2 regions of the Paenibacillus sp. J2L1-98 genome follow, and region 2 is predicted to be linked to the other one. Evidence: riboswitches for the same ligand, from Rfam matches in the RefSeq annotation. Region 2 holds a riboswitch; the other holds the start of a gene.
The links. A riboswitch is a leader RNA that binds a small molecule or an ion and turns the genes downstream of it on or off. The one in region 2 is predicted to bind cobalamin.

Region 1: linked by a shared signal. The riboswitch ahead of AC0YNZ_RS00585 (ABC transporter substrate-binding protein) and the one ahead of AC0YNZ_RS26785 (hypothetical protein) in region 2 are both predicted to bind cobalamin.

The regions. Positions count from the first base shown of each region.
Region 1 covers NZ_JBWDNW010000001.1:120,118-127,115, reverse strand. The annotation lists gene AC0YNZ_RS00605 (arginine--tRNA ligase) at 1-1,093, shown strand, start outside; gene AC0YNZ_RS00600 (heavy metal translocating P-type ATPase) at 1,191-3,458, shown strand; gene AC0YNZ_RS00595 (sulfite exporter TauE/SafE family protein) at 3,458-4,144, shown strand; gene AC0YNZ_RS00590 (hypothetical protein) at 4,150-4,593, opposite strand; cobalamin riboswitch at 4,809-4,966, shown strand; gene AC0YNZ_RS00585 (ABC transporter substrate-binding protein) at 5,131-6,102, shown strand; gene AC0YNZ_RS00580 (FecCD family ABC transporter permease) at 6,143-6,998, shown strand, end outside.
Region 2 covers NZ_JBWDNW010000025.1:12,950-19,947, reverse strand. The annotation lists gene AC0YNZ_RS26790 (LamG-like jellyroll fold domain-containing protein) at 1-1,749, shown strand, start outside; cobalamin riboswitch at 2,466-2,673, shown strand; gene AC0YNZ_RS26785 (hypothetical protein) at 2,804-3,322, shown strand; gene AC0YNZ_RS26780 (hypothetical protein) at 3,312-3,815, shown strand; gene AC0YNZ_RS26775 (CbtB domain-containing protein) at 3,853-3,996, shown strand; partial or broken gene lonB (ATP-dependent protease LonB) at 4,082-6,268, shown strand; gene bluB (5,6-dimethylbenzimidazole synthase) at 6,380-6,998, shown strand, end outside.

The DNA.
Region 1 (6,998 bases), on a different contig from region 2:
AAGCAGCATTGTAAGGGAGGGCTTTTGGTCAAGGGCGTTTGCGCTTCTGCAGACGACAGAAATATTCCGTCTGGAAGACGAAGGAAAGCTGAAGGGCTGCTATGTGCTGAAGCAGCCGGCAGCCGAGGGCGAGCCGGATGAGCAATCGGAGTTTCAAGCCGATAAAGTACTCGTTCGCTCGAATGGCATTCTGACCTATACCGCCAAGGACATCGCTTATCACCTCTGGAAGTTTGGTTTGCTCGATCAAGATTTTCGCTACAAAAAGTTTGCGGATCGCCTATGGTCCACCCATTCAGGCGGTGTGAGGAAGAAAATAGGCCGCGCCGATATGGTCATTAATGTGATTGATCAGCGGCAGGAATATCCGCAGGCGATGGTCAAGCAGGCGCTGCTCGCCCTAGGCTATCAGAAGCAAGCAGAGCAGCTCCGGCATGTCAGCTATGGCGTCGTGTCGCTTAGTCAAGGCATAGCAAAGGGTCTCGGCATCGATACATCCGACGGCAAACATGCCTACGCTATGTCGGGCAGACAAGGGATCGGCATCAAAATTGCTGATTTTTTGGAACGAATGGAACAAATCATCGATGCGAAACGTTCCCGCAAAGCCGGTTTAGCGAGTCATGTGATAGCGGCCGCATCTATCCGTTACTATTTGCTGCGTTACCATCTGCAGACGGAGGTTGTATTTGATCTCGATCAGGCGACGGAGATATCCGGGAATACCGGTGTTTATTTGCTTTATTCCTATGCGCGCTCCAGCAGCATTTTGAAGAGGACCGGAGTGTCTGATTCACCCCCGCATGATTTATTGGCGTTCAATGAGCTGGGGGCTCAGGAACGAAGTCTGCTTCGACAGCTTGCTTATTGGCCTGAGACCCTTCAAGCAGCTGTCAAGGAGCTGGCTCCGCATCAATTGTGCTCGTATGTTTATGAGCTTTCTGCTTTATTTAATCACTTCTATGCAGCCTGTCCGATTCTTAAAGCAGAAGGACAGGCGAAGTGCTTGCGCATATGGCTTACCGGGCGTTATAAACAAACGATGCAGGATGCGCTGGAAATATTGGGCATACCCGCTCCGAACAGGATGTAGCCGCATGTTCCATTCATGCAATTCGATTGCCTGTCATATAGATAAACGCAGAGGTACAGGCATTTGGACGGCAATGAATGGAAGGCGGGTGCTTTAGTTGAAGCATGCAGCTCAGAATGATGAGTCGGAACGGGATATTACGATAGATTTTGCGGTGCATGGTATGAGCTGCTCAGCTTGCGCAGCGAGGATCGAGAAGGCAGTCGGCAAAATGGATGGCGTACAGTTGGCGGCGGTCAGTTTTCCGCTTCGAACAGCATGGGTTCAGTTTAAGCCGGAATTGCTCGGTTCTAAACAAATAGCCGAGCGGGTAAAGCAGCTGGGATTTGTGGCGCTCCTGAATGAGACGGCAGAGGCAGGACTGCATAAAGAGCATAAATCGCTTAAGCTAAGGCTCGCCGTATCGGCTGTGCTAACGCTGCCGCTATTAACCGGTATGGTACAGCATATTCCTCTGCTGGAGCCATGGCTTGCCAGCTTGCCGGCGTGGTTAACGCTGCCATGGCTGCAGCTTGCGCTCGCTTCGATCATACAGTTTGTGATTGGACTTCCCTTTTATTTTGGCGCCTATCATGCGGTGCGCGAGCGGAGCGCGAATATGGATGTACTGGTTGTGATCGGCACGACCGCTGCTTATTTGTACAGCCATTATGCCGTATTTCAGAACGGCTTGCTAAGTCCGGTTTCAGCTTCTGCTGCTCATGCCCCGCCGCTATATTTCGAAACCTCCGCTGTCGTGATTACGGCCGTGCTGCTTGGAAAATATATTGAAGTCTCGGCTTCGCTCCGGGCGCAGCACGGAGCGGACGGCTATGGCAAGCTGCAGAGCCAAACAGCTGCGGTTGAACGGGCTGGGGAAATTGTTCGCATGAAGACGGAGTTTGTTCGAGAAGGCGACATCGTGATCGTTGAGGCAGGCGAGGTTGTGCCGGTCGACGGTATCGTATGCGGCGGTCAGTCGGCAGCGGATGAATCCCTGCTTACTGGAGAAAGCTTGCCGATTGCTAAGCGAGAGGGCGATCCGGTGTGGGCGGGAACTCGTAACGAAAGCGCGCGGCTTCGCATCCGGACGAGGGCGGCCGGACATGATACAATGCTGAGCCGGATTCAAGAGCTTGTCAGGCAAGCGCAGCGGTCGAAATCAGCGATTCAGCGCAATGTCGATGCGGCTGCGAGCTGGTTTGTACCCGTTATGCTCGTCTTCGCGCTGGCAACGCTTGTGATGTGGGGAACGATTCTTGAGCCGGGCAATTGGAATCAAGCCTATATTTGCGCTATAGCAGTCCTGTTAGCGGCTTGCCCATGCGCTCTTGGGTTAGCGGCACCGATCTCGCTAGTCCTCGCATCCGCCAGACTCGCGAAGCAAGGGATTGTGGCGAAGGAAGCGGGAGCGCTCGAGCGCTTAGCGAGAATTCAAACGATTATTTTTGACAAGACGGGGACATTAACGGAGGGCAAGCCGCATGTAAGCGCCATGCTGGCTGTTAATGGAAGCCGGGCTTCGGTTTTGCGATTGGCGGCTGCCGCCGAAGCACGGACGGCTCATCCGCTTTCACTTGCCATTATGCGTGAGGCCGGCAAGCTTGGACTTGTCATCCCTGACGCCAGTCAGCATAAGTTTACGCCAGGCGGGGGCGTAGAAGCGGTTGTTGAGGAACAACGATTCGCGGTAGGCAATGCCAGATTTGCACATGAACGTGAATGGACCACAAGCAGCGAAGCCGCCGCATTTGCGAAGCAGCGGGAGGCTCTTGGTGAAACGGTGCTTTACGCCGCGCTCGAAGGACAATGCGTTGGCGTACTCGCATTTAGCGATAAGGTTAAGTCAAATGCCGGAAATACGGTAAAGGAGCTAAGGGCGCTGGGCGTTTCGTCGCTGCTGGCAACAGGCGATCACGAGGCCCCGGCTCGAGCGGCTGCAAAAGCTGCAGGTATCGCTGCCGTTCATGCTTCCATGCTGCCAGAGAGCAAGGTAGCGCTTATTGAGCAGCTGAAGCGTCAAGGCAAGCGGGTCGCAATGGCCGGCGATGGCTGGAATGATGCGCCGGCATTGGCTGCTGCTGATGTTGGGCTTGCGATGGGGGAAGGGACGGACGCGGCGCTGAGCGCAGGTCATATGACTTTGCTCTTCTCCCGCTTGCAGGCGATCCCTGAAGCGATCAGAATAAGCCGCTTAACGATTCGTAATGTCAGGCAAAACTTAACATTCGCCTTTCTCTACAATGTGATTATTATTCCCTTTGCCGCATTTGGCCTGCTTGAGCCTTGGATGGCAGGAACCGCAATGGCTCTCAGCTCGGTATCGGTCGTTGGCAACGCGCTCCGGCTCACGGGTCAGCTTCGGCGAAAGGCTGGAGCAAGCTAATGACGATGACGTGGCAGCAGGTGGGCTTCATTATGTTGACCGGCTTGTTCAGCGCGCCGCATTGCATCGGAATGTGCGGCGGGATCGTGTCCGCCGTATCGCTGAATTCCTCGGCATCTGTGCATAAATCTATGCTTCTATACAATGCAGGACGTGTTTTATCCTATAGTATGCTGGGAGCCGTTATGGGAGTAGTTGGTTCTTTTGTTGATGTGGCCGGCAAGCTTGCAGGCGTGCAAGGCCTAGCTTCTATTATAGGCGGCTGTTTTTTGCTGCTGTGGCTGTGGCGCAGATTTCAGCTGCCGCTTATGCACCGGTTATCGGCCATCCTTCACCGGAGATTGGCAGGCGGCGCTCAGCGCTCCGTTAATCAAGAACATTGGCATTTGCTAGCTACAGGAGTTGCTTTCGGATTTTTGCCTTGCGGCTTGACGTATGCGATGCAGATGACAGCCGCCTCCACCGGTTCTGGGCTTCAAGGGGCGGCTGTCATGGCTTTGTTTGGGCTTTCAACCTTTCCGGCATTAGCGGCTGCTGCATCTATTGCCTCCTTTGCCAACAGGAAATGGCGGCGGTTCATGCGCAAAGCGAGCGTCGTGACGGCAATAGCCGTAGGCGTCATATCCATTTTGCGCGGGCTGGCCGTCAACGGTGTTATCCCGACAATAAATCCGTGGCTTTGGTAAGCGGACTAATGGATTGCCCGTAATAGTCTTACAATATTATACGTGTGATCGCCCGTTACAAGCGTTAACGTTGCCTTCCACGTGCCGGCCATTAAAGGTACACCTTCACCCGAATACTTTCCCGGAGCAATTTCGGTCATGCTGAACTCGTAATCGCCGCAGATCATATTCAGCATCTCAAGCTTGACCGTTAAGCCGGCATTCTGCAAGGGAGCTCCGGACAGATCGGTCAGTTCTATTGAAAAGTTGTTGCTGTGAAGCACTTTAGCCGGATAAGCATCGATCGACCATATCGCATGTCCGCTCTCGAATGCGTGCTCCGTTACAGGGGGCGGCGCTTCGTCGCGATCGCGGAGCAAGGTAAATGCAATTCCGGCGAGAAGCGAAATAGCGACAAAAAAGCAGATGAATCTAAAAAGTGGCGAGATCGGCCTATGCAGGGGCTGCATGTCTGGTAATGACCTCCTTTACGGTCAAACAGAAGTAGATTACGTTAAAGAGTAATGAAAGAGGCTATTACGTTACCTATGCGGCAAATGGAAGGAGCAGAACGGGATTGACGCGCTGAATAATTGTAAGGATATGAATGGACAAATTTCGAGAGACAGTGTATATTAACAACTGATAATTTCATAATGGATAAACAGGTGTGGATACGAGGTTGTCTTACAAGGAGGAAACAGCTTGTAAACTCTCGTGGACACTTAATAGGGAAGACCGGTGAGAATCCGGCACGGACCCGCCACTGTAAGGATTGACAGCGAAAGCACGCTTTCGCTGCGCTAACCGAGTCAGAAAATCTGCCTGTTTACATAACGCTTAAACCTACGTGGACTTAGGACGGTGTTAGGGAAGCTTTTCGCTTAGCTTGTTTTTAGAGAGCGTATAACAGCATTTCTGGCACAATTGCCAGAGATGCTTTTTTTTATTTTATACGAAAAAATAATATAGAGGTGAAGAACGAGATGAATGGGATTAACCGTAATATGATGAAGTTGCTTATCAGCTTGCTTATGACGATGATGCTCGTATTTACGAGCGCGTGCGGTGCAAGCAGCGAAACGGAGAACAAGCCTGGCAATACGGCTGCTAATTCGGAGCAGGCCGCTGCGAACGAGCCGGCGCCGGCCGAGAAAGCTACTGTTTATCCGCTCACGCTAAAGGATGATACAGGAGAGGAGATTACCATCGCGCAAGAACCGGCGAAGGTCGTTACGCTAGTTCCTAGTGAAACGGAAGCTATCTATGCCATTGGCTCAGGCGGGCAAGTGGTTGGCGTCGATGAATACAGCAATTATCCGGTGGAGGCGGCGTCCAAGCCGAAAGTTGGCGATATGACGACTAATATCGAAGCAGTCGCTGCGCTGGACCCTGATCTCGTGCTCGCGTCATCGTCGATGAACACGGAAGCGATCACGAAGCTGCGCCAATTGAAAATTCCGGTATATGCGACAGATCCGCTTACTTATGAAGCAGTTATTGCCAAAATCGAAAATTTAGGTCATATTATGAATAAACAATCCGAAGCGGCTGTAATTGCTGAGCATATGCGTATGATTAAGCAGCAGGTCACAGATGCCGTGAAGGACGCTGAGAAGAAGAACGTATACTTGGAATTTTCGCCTGGTTGGACGGTTGGATCCGGCACATTCCTCGATGAGCTGCTGACACTGGCAGGCGGTAAGAACATTGCAGCTGCTAAACCTGGCTGGTACGAGGTTAGCGCAGAGGAAGTCGTTACTCAAAATCCGGAGCTTATTATTTACCCTGATTTGAAGGAGGACCCGAATCCTATCGTTGCTGGCATTGAAAGCCGTCCCGGTTGGAATGTCATCGATGCGGTGAAAAATAAGCAAATGTTTGCTGTGACCGAGGATCCTCTCGTACGCGTAGGACCGCGTCTTGCCGACGGTTTGCTCGAGCTTGCTAAAGTGATTCACCCGGATCTCGTAAAATAATCAAATGACCTATAAACTTGTCTGGTATGGAGGAGCAGCTATGCTCCTTCTTGCTGTTTCTATCGTTGTTAGTCTATCGATCGGCTCGGCTGGCATCTCTGTTCGGGACGTATGGGGAATAATGATTCATCAGCTGCCTTGGCTTGCGGATAAGCCGCTTCCTTATACGCCGGGAGAAATAGCGATCGTAACTCAGGTAAGACTTTCACGCGTTTTGCTTGCAGTCCTTGTCGGCGCTTGCCTTGCGCTTGCGGGCACCGGTTTTCAAGGTGTGCTGCGCAATCCGTTAGCCGATCCGTACACGTTAGGCGTAGCCTCGGGCTGCTCGGTAGGTGCCGCATTCATCATATTATTCGGGCTGCAGACTGCGATTGGCATGTGGACGATTCCGCTTATAGCCTTCGGTACGGGAACCGTTACGCTGCTTGGCGTCTTCTGGCTCTCGCGGAGCAAAGGCGTCATGCTTATTGAAACGCTTATTTTGTCAGGCGTCATTGTCCAATCGTTTCTTGGCGCTTTCGTATCTTTCATGGTGTCGATGTCCGAGGGCGTCGTTAATCAGATTTTGTTTTGGCTGATGGGCTCGCTTGCCATGCGGAGCTGGGACAATGTCTATATGCTTATTCCATTTCTGCTGGTCGGGTTTCCGCTCTTGCTCATCTACGGTCAGTCACTCAATTTATTCGTGCTTGGAGAGCGGCATGCTGCGCATCTCGGGATTAACGTCGAACGAACGAAGCTAATCGTATTAATCAGCTCGACGCTGCTGACGGCAGCAGCCGTATCCGTATCCGGCGTTATTGGCTTCGTCGGGCTTGTGGTTCCTCATCTGATCCGTTTGCTTGTCGGTCCGGACTATCGGCTGATTACCCCCTTATCAGCAATCGGAGGGGGCG
Region 2 (6,998 bases):
ATCGATAAATCGACGGGTAAAGCCATCTATCCGGGCGAGGACGGCACGACGTCAGACGGCAGACTGATCGACCGATATTTTGGAACGAAAATTGCAGGCGGCTATTATAAATCGGGCGAAGGTCCGTATATTGTGTATGACAAGAACACGGACTATTACTACTTGTATGTAACTTATGGGTGGTTAGGGGCAGACGGCGGTTACAATATGAGACAGTTCCGTTCCAGAAATCCCGAGGGCCCTTATGTAGACGCCCAAGGCCAAAATGCCGTTTTACCGGGCGCTACGGATAATGCTCCCTACGGCAACAAGCTGATTGGCAATTATTTATTTGAGCGAAAAATCGGGGATGCCGGAACGGGTATCGGCGTAGGATACGTTTCTCCGGGTCATAATTCCGTATATTATGACGCGGAAACCGGCAAGCAATTCCTGATTTTCCATACAAGATTCCCGCAAACAGGCGAATTTCACGAGGTTCGGGTTCACCAGATGTTTATGAATAAAGACGGCTGGCCTGTGGTTGCTCCTTATCGTTACACAGGCGAGACCCTTGATAAAGTAAACATCCAGGATTTGATCGGGGAATACAAATTCATTAACCATGGGAAAAGCTATTCCGGAGCGATCACGAACTCGGTTCTTATACGGTTAAACGAAGACTATACCATTTCCGGCGATGTAAAGGGCAGTTGGGCGAGGACAAGCCATAATCAAGCGAAAATCACAGTGGATGGAGTCGCCTATAGCGGCGTATTCGTACGTCTTTGGGATCCGGCTTCGGAACGTTATGTGATGACGTTCACCGCGATGTCGAAAGGAATTTCCGTCTGGGGAAGCAAACTTCTAGGTAAAACCGATCAGGAAATCGTCACGGATGTTGTCAACGATCTGGACCTCGGCGATACAGCGAACGTCATTTCCAATCTAACGCTTCCGGCAGAAGGGACCAGGCACGCACAAATTACTTGGCAGACTTCGGATTCCGGCGTTGTAACGGAAACAGGCGTCATCAGCCGGCCGGAGGCCGGTTCGGACAGCGCGACGGCTGCGCTAACCGCAACCATCGCGAAAGGTGACGTAACGGCAACAAAAAGCTTTACAATCACGGTATTGCCTTACCAAGCAGCCGGTTTGGCCGCTCATTACGCGTTCGAAGATAACTTGAGCGATGCGACGGGTAATTTCGGCGCAGGTAAGTTAACCGGCAATCGCATCAATAATACCGGCGGCGGCATGACGTATGGCGAGGGCAAGAGCGGCAAAGCCGCAGCGTTCGACGGGGGATCCGGCGTACGCTTGCCCGATGGGCTCATCGCCAGCAATACGTACTCTGTCTCGGTTTGGTTAAAGCCGGAGCAGTTAACGATGTTTACGACGACTTTCTTTGGCGCGAGAGACAGCAGCAACTGGGTAAGCCTCGTTCCGAGCGGACCGGCCGGCGGTAATACGATGGTTTGGTCCGGCAGCTCATGGTACGATGCGGTCACAGGCATGACCATCCCTATCGGAGCATGGAGCCATTTAGCGCTTACCGTCGATAACGGCACGATCCATGTTTATGTGAACGGCGAAGAGAAGTTTACAGGCACGAACTTCCCGAACATCTTCACGACTGCCGATGCAAGCTTCAGCTTAGGCGTGAACTGGTGGGATACGCCATTTAAGGGACTGATAGATGAATTACGCATTTATGAAGGCGCTCTTTCACCGGCGGAAGTTGCAAGCTTGGCAGGAATAAAAGAATAACGGCCTCTTGGAGTGAAAAATGAGGAACAATCATACGATTTCCGTGTGATTTTTCCTTTTTTTTGTAAAATAAACACGATACCTCCAATTCAGGTTTTACCTGTTTACCTGTAGAATGGGGTTATTGAAGATAAAACAGGCGGCCATCCTATACCGGCTGCCGTTTTCTCAAGGATAACGTAACCTTACTTTACTGTATTTTGAACAGGAGGAAGAAAGATGAGAAGATTGTTAGCTTTTTTGGTATTAATAATTGCTCTCTACGGATTGGTCTTTGGTTATCGTACATTATCATGACCTGAAAATTGGCGAAAGGGTAACTGTAAAAACAAAGGGATATACCATGCTATCGTATCCGCCACAAGCAGTGGCAGATGAAATTTTAAGACATTCAATTAGAAAATAAATTAAGCGTGTGCTATGAGCGTCTCAAGAGATTACCGTTTATGATGCTAATCATTTATATGGTGAAATAGGAAAATATTGATTTATGCAGTTTGCAGATGATGCTGTGCAAGGCGAAATAGATTTGAAGAATCCGGAGTGAATTGTTCTCAAATATCCGAGAGCTATGATCCGCCTCATGGAGAGTAACAGGTTGACCTCATAGCCTTGCGTTTTCATAAGCGAAGCGGCACGGCAGCGAAATCAACCGGATTGTCATAGACATTTTTCAAGATCCCTATTATACTAAGCATGACTTTGAACTACTATACGAAAACATTTCAGGAAAAGGTGAAACGCTAAGGCGTTTCTTAAAAGGGAAGAACGGTGTAAGTCCGTCGCGGTCCCGCCACTGTTAATGGAGAGCATGCATAAGCCACTATGAAAAGTGGGAAGGCTTATGCAACTGAATTGATGCATCATTCAGTTTATTGCGTTTGATCCATGAGCCAGGAGACCTGCCATTTCTTTTGAACACTAAAGAACCTACGAGGATAGGGAAGTGTATAGATCGCTAGTTTTTTTGCGTTTCTGTAAACACTTCTATGCTTTTTTGGTAGAAGTGTTTTTTTGCGTGTTTAAAAACCAGTAATAAAGGAGCAATGAAGTGATGACAAAGTGGTTAAGCGTCGGGTTTGCAGCTTTTTTGATTTTTGGAGCAGTTTTAGTAACTTCGGCCGCGGCGAAGGATGCGGCAACTATTGAACTGAATGAGGGGGTGCTGGCTACCGTTCGCCCGGATTTGGATACGTCTACAGTGGAGCTGAGTTTCCAAGATGTTACTAACGGTTCGGTACATATTCAGCTAAGCAGTCCGGAGACTAAATTTTTCTCGCCTACGGACTTTCCGTGGGTAGAAGGAACGCCTTTAATAGATTCAACAGTATCGATTGAGAATGGGAAGGCGTCATTTGATTATATGTTTCCGATTCGCGGGGAGTATGCGATGACGCTGGATTTAATGGATGATACCGGGAAAGCAATCGGCACCCAAGAACTGAAGATCAACATTCATGAAAATCCAAAAGAGGTTCGGAACGCAATTATATTCATTGGATTGTTAGCGATATTCGGATTGCTGTGCGGATGGGTATTTTCGAAACGGAGGATGAGACTCGATGCGGTTTAATAGAATAGCAGGTTTAGTTTTAATTCTAATGTTGATGATGCAAGCGTCTGTTTTTGCGCACGGTTCGGATGAATCGGAAGCCGATATTCACGCCCGTGTAGGCGAGCTTGCTTATGTTGAAGGGAAATTTGATCAAATCGGGAGTAATCCGGTTGCAGTAAAGTTTAAAGCTGTAAGGCTTGAGGATGGGGCAGACATATTATCCATGGAAAGCCCCTCTGTTGACGGCACTTATAAGTTCGGTATGCAATTTTTCGATGGGGCGGAACATGAAGTGACGGTCGAGGCTGTAGATCCTGCTAACGGATCCGTCATCGCCGAGCAAAAATATATTGTAGGCGTACAGGCATTCAATCCGCCCGCTGGAGTGAAATTTAAGGCATTTGTCTTCCTGCTTGCAGTCATCGCAATAGGAATGATAGCAGGCGTTGGCATTAGTAAACTAGGCAAGAGAACACGATACGCAAAGGGAGGAAATTTAAGTGCTAAATAAATTTGAACATCAGAAGAGTCATGGATTTAGAAAAATAATGCAATCTCTTACGTTCCAACTAACCGCTATCACAGCTCTTGCAGGCATTGTTATTTATACGGCCCTTTTTTCTACTTACGCTCCGGTGCATGATACACTTCACGAATTGCGACATGCTTTGATGTTTATTCCATGCCATTAAGGTGGTCTTTGCTTTGAACCGATTTGTAATTCATCTATTTGCCTCAGCATTGGATCATTATGCCCGTAAAGGCAAGGTTGTTGCCATGGAACGGATGATCGCTTTGATCATCCGGCTTTTTGAGAAACAGCCCGAGCAATGGATTGAAGCATTATATCTGTTTTCCACAGACACGCGCTGGATTCTTCGATACTTGGCAGGCCGGGAAATTGGGCGATTGATCGTTCATGACCAAGGCGAGGCAGCGAGTATAGCGATGCGTCTTGCAGGCGATTCTTCCCTTTATGTGCGTGAAGGGATAGCTAAAGGGATTGTGCAGTCTGCTGAAGCTCGCTTTGATCAAATATGGCAGTTTTGGCAAAAAGCTTTTGACGATTCATCAGATGAAGTCCGGCAAACCGCTGCTATGACTCTAATCGCCTTACTGAATATGCCGGAAATAAAGATGAAGCTGCTGCCTGAAGCGGAAAAAATTCGCCATGACGGTTCAGTAAAAGTGAAAGCCATTTTTGAAAACTACGTCGCCCCGATTCTAGAGAAACAAAGCTCAGCTTTTGAACAAAGAAGCGACTATGCAACAACAGCTGAGGTACCTGTACCGGAAAAGATCATTGACCAGGTTGTAGGCCAGGATGAAGTTGTGACTGTCATTCGCCTTGCCGCCTCCCAAAAAAGGTCGGTGCTGCTCATAGGTGAACCGGGAACAGGGAAAAGCATGCTTGGGCAGGCAATGGCCGAATTGCTGCAAGGATCTCGTTTGACAGATGTTGTAGCCGAGGCAGGAGTGAAAGAGCGCAACGTCCCGTCTATCCGTTTATTGCCAGCCGGTGAAGGGGAACGAGTCATAAAAGAGTATGAACATTCACATCGTTCTAATGCTGCTTCCTTACGTTGGATATTGGGATTTGCAGCATTTGTCTGTTTATTTGTAGCGGTGTTCTACTCCTTGACCCGGGATAATCCGGTTTATATGATGAGCGGTCTTTTAATCCTGTTACTCCTATTTTGGTTTGGAAAAACATTGAAAGTTACGCCTTCTAATAAAACACCTAAATATCTGATTAATAATTCAGGTAAGGAAAATCCCCCTTTTATTGATGCAACCGGATTGCATGCAGGCGCTCTGCTTGGCGATGTAAGGCATGACCCTTATCAATCAGGAGGTATGGAGACGTCACCTCATCATCTGGTTGAACCGGGGGCCATTCATTTAGCTCATCAAGGAGTACTCTATATCGATGAGGTTTCGACACTATCTTTAGAATCCCAACAAGCCCTTCTTACTGCGTTTCAAGAAAAAAAGATGGCAATAACGGGGCGAACCCCCGGTTCAAGCGGGAGGATGATTCGCACCGAGCCTGTGCCAAGCGATTTTATTTTGGTGCTCGCCGGCAATATGCAGGATGTTGAGAAAATTCATCCCGCTTTGCGATCAAGGATACGCGGTTACGGGTACGAAGTATATTTGAAAGACACGATGCCTGATACGGCGGAAAACCGTTTTAAACTGTTTCAATTTGTTGCTCAGGAAGTTCATAGAGACGGGAAAATTCCTCACTTTACTTCCGCAGCCGTTAATGAAGTGATCCATCAAGCAAGTCATAAGGCCGATCGGGCTGGATATTTATCCTCCCGCTTTCGTGAACTCGGAGGCTTGATCCGGGCAGCTGGCGATATGGCTGTTCAATCCGGCTCGGCGCTTGTTCATAAGGATCATATTTTGAAGGCATTAAATATTTCTATGCCGCTGGAAGAACAGATCGGTTTGCGTGAATACGAGGGTTTGGAGCTCCTTCGAGCCGGTTCATGCTGTGGAAGGGTAAAGGCGCTCGCAAGCAATCAAGAAGCTTTCGGAACAATGGTGCAGTGTTGGACGGATTTCCAGCCTTCAAAGGCAGTTGAAATAAAAACATCAGGTGAGGGGTCCGGCAATCCGGACGTTTCATCGATTGAAGCAGCCTTAAACCGATTTCAGCTTCCTGGAAAATACTTTATTGAGATAGAAGGGGCGAAATCGAACGATAGTTTTAAACATTTTTCTTTGGCAATCGCCCTCTCCGCTTTATCGGCAGCGCATAAGTCGATATTGCCTGAACATTTAGCGGTTTGCGGGAGTATAAATGTGCTTGGACTGGTTAAGGAAAGCCGTTATTTTGATCGAACGATAGCAGCGGCACAGCATTTAGGAATACGAACGCTGATAGCGCCAATAGGCAATCGCAGAGCAGAACTTCCAGGCGGTATTCAATTTATATGGGTGCATTCCATTGATGAGGCTTGGCACGCTGTTCAATCTCAAAGTGCAGCGCTGGCCTTGCCAATAAAAGAAGCTGCCGTACAGCCTGTCCTACAATCTGTTTCAAGAGGCAATTCATTGACTGATATTCCCCGGACGGACTTTGCCTTCTCGAAACAGGACAAGGCGGCCGTGTATAAAGCGATTGAGCAAAGAAGAGATATTCGAAGCTTCAGGCCGGATCCTGTCCCGGATGAACTGCTGAAGCGTCTGCTTACCGCAGCTCATCACGCACCTTCCGTCGGTTACATGCAGCCGTGGAACTTTATTGTTATAAAGTCGGAGGAGACGAAACAAAAGTTGAAGGATGCGGCGGATAAGGAAAGACGTGCGCTGATGGTTCATTATGAAGGGGAAAAAGCCAACAAGTTTTCAAAGTTGAAAATTGAGGGCCTCACTGAAGCGCCTATTACTTTATGCGTTACACTCGATCCAACTCGCGGCGGTCCCCATGTTTTTGGCCGGAATTCCATTCCTGAAACGGATCTTGCTTCCGTATCCTGCGCGATTCAAAATCTTTGGCTGGCTGCGAGGGCCGAAGGGCTGGCAGTAGGATGGGTCAGTTTCTATAAAAAGCAGGATGTAAGAGGGGTGCTTGATATTCCTCCGCATGTTGACCCGGTTGCTTTAATTTCCATCGGTTATACGGATGAGTTTCCCGATCAACCGATTTTGCAAAAGGAAAATTGGCGTAAACGCATTCCAC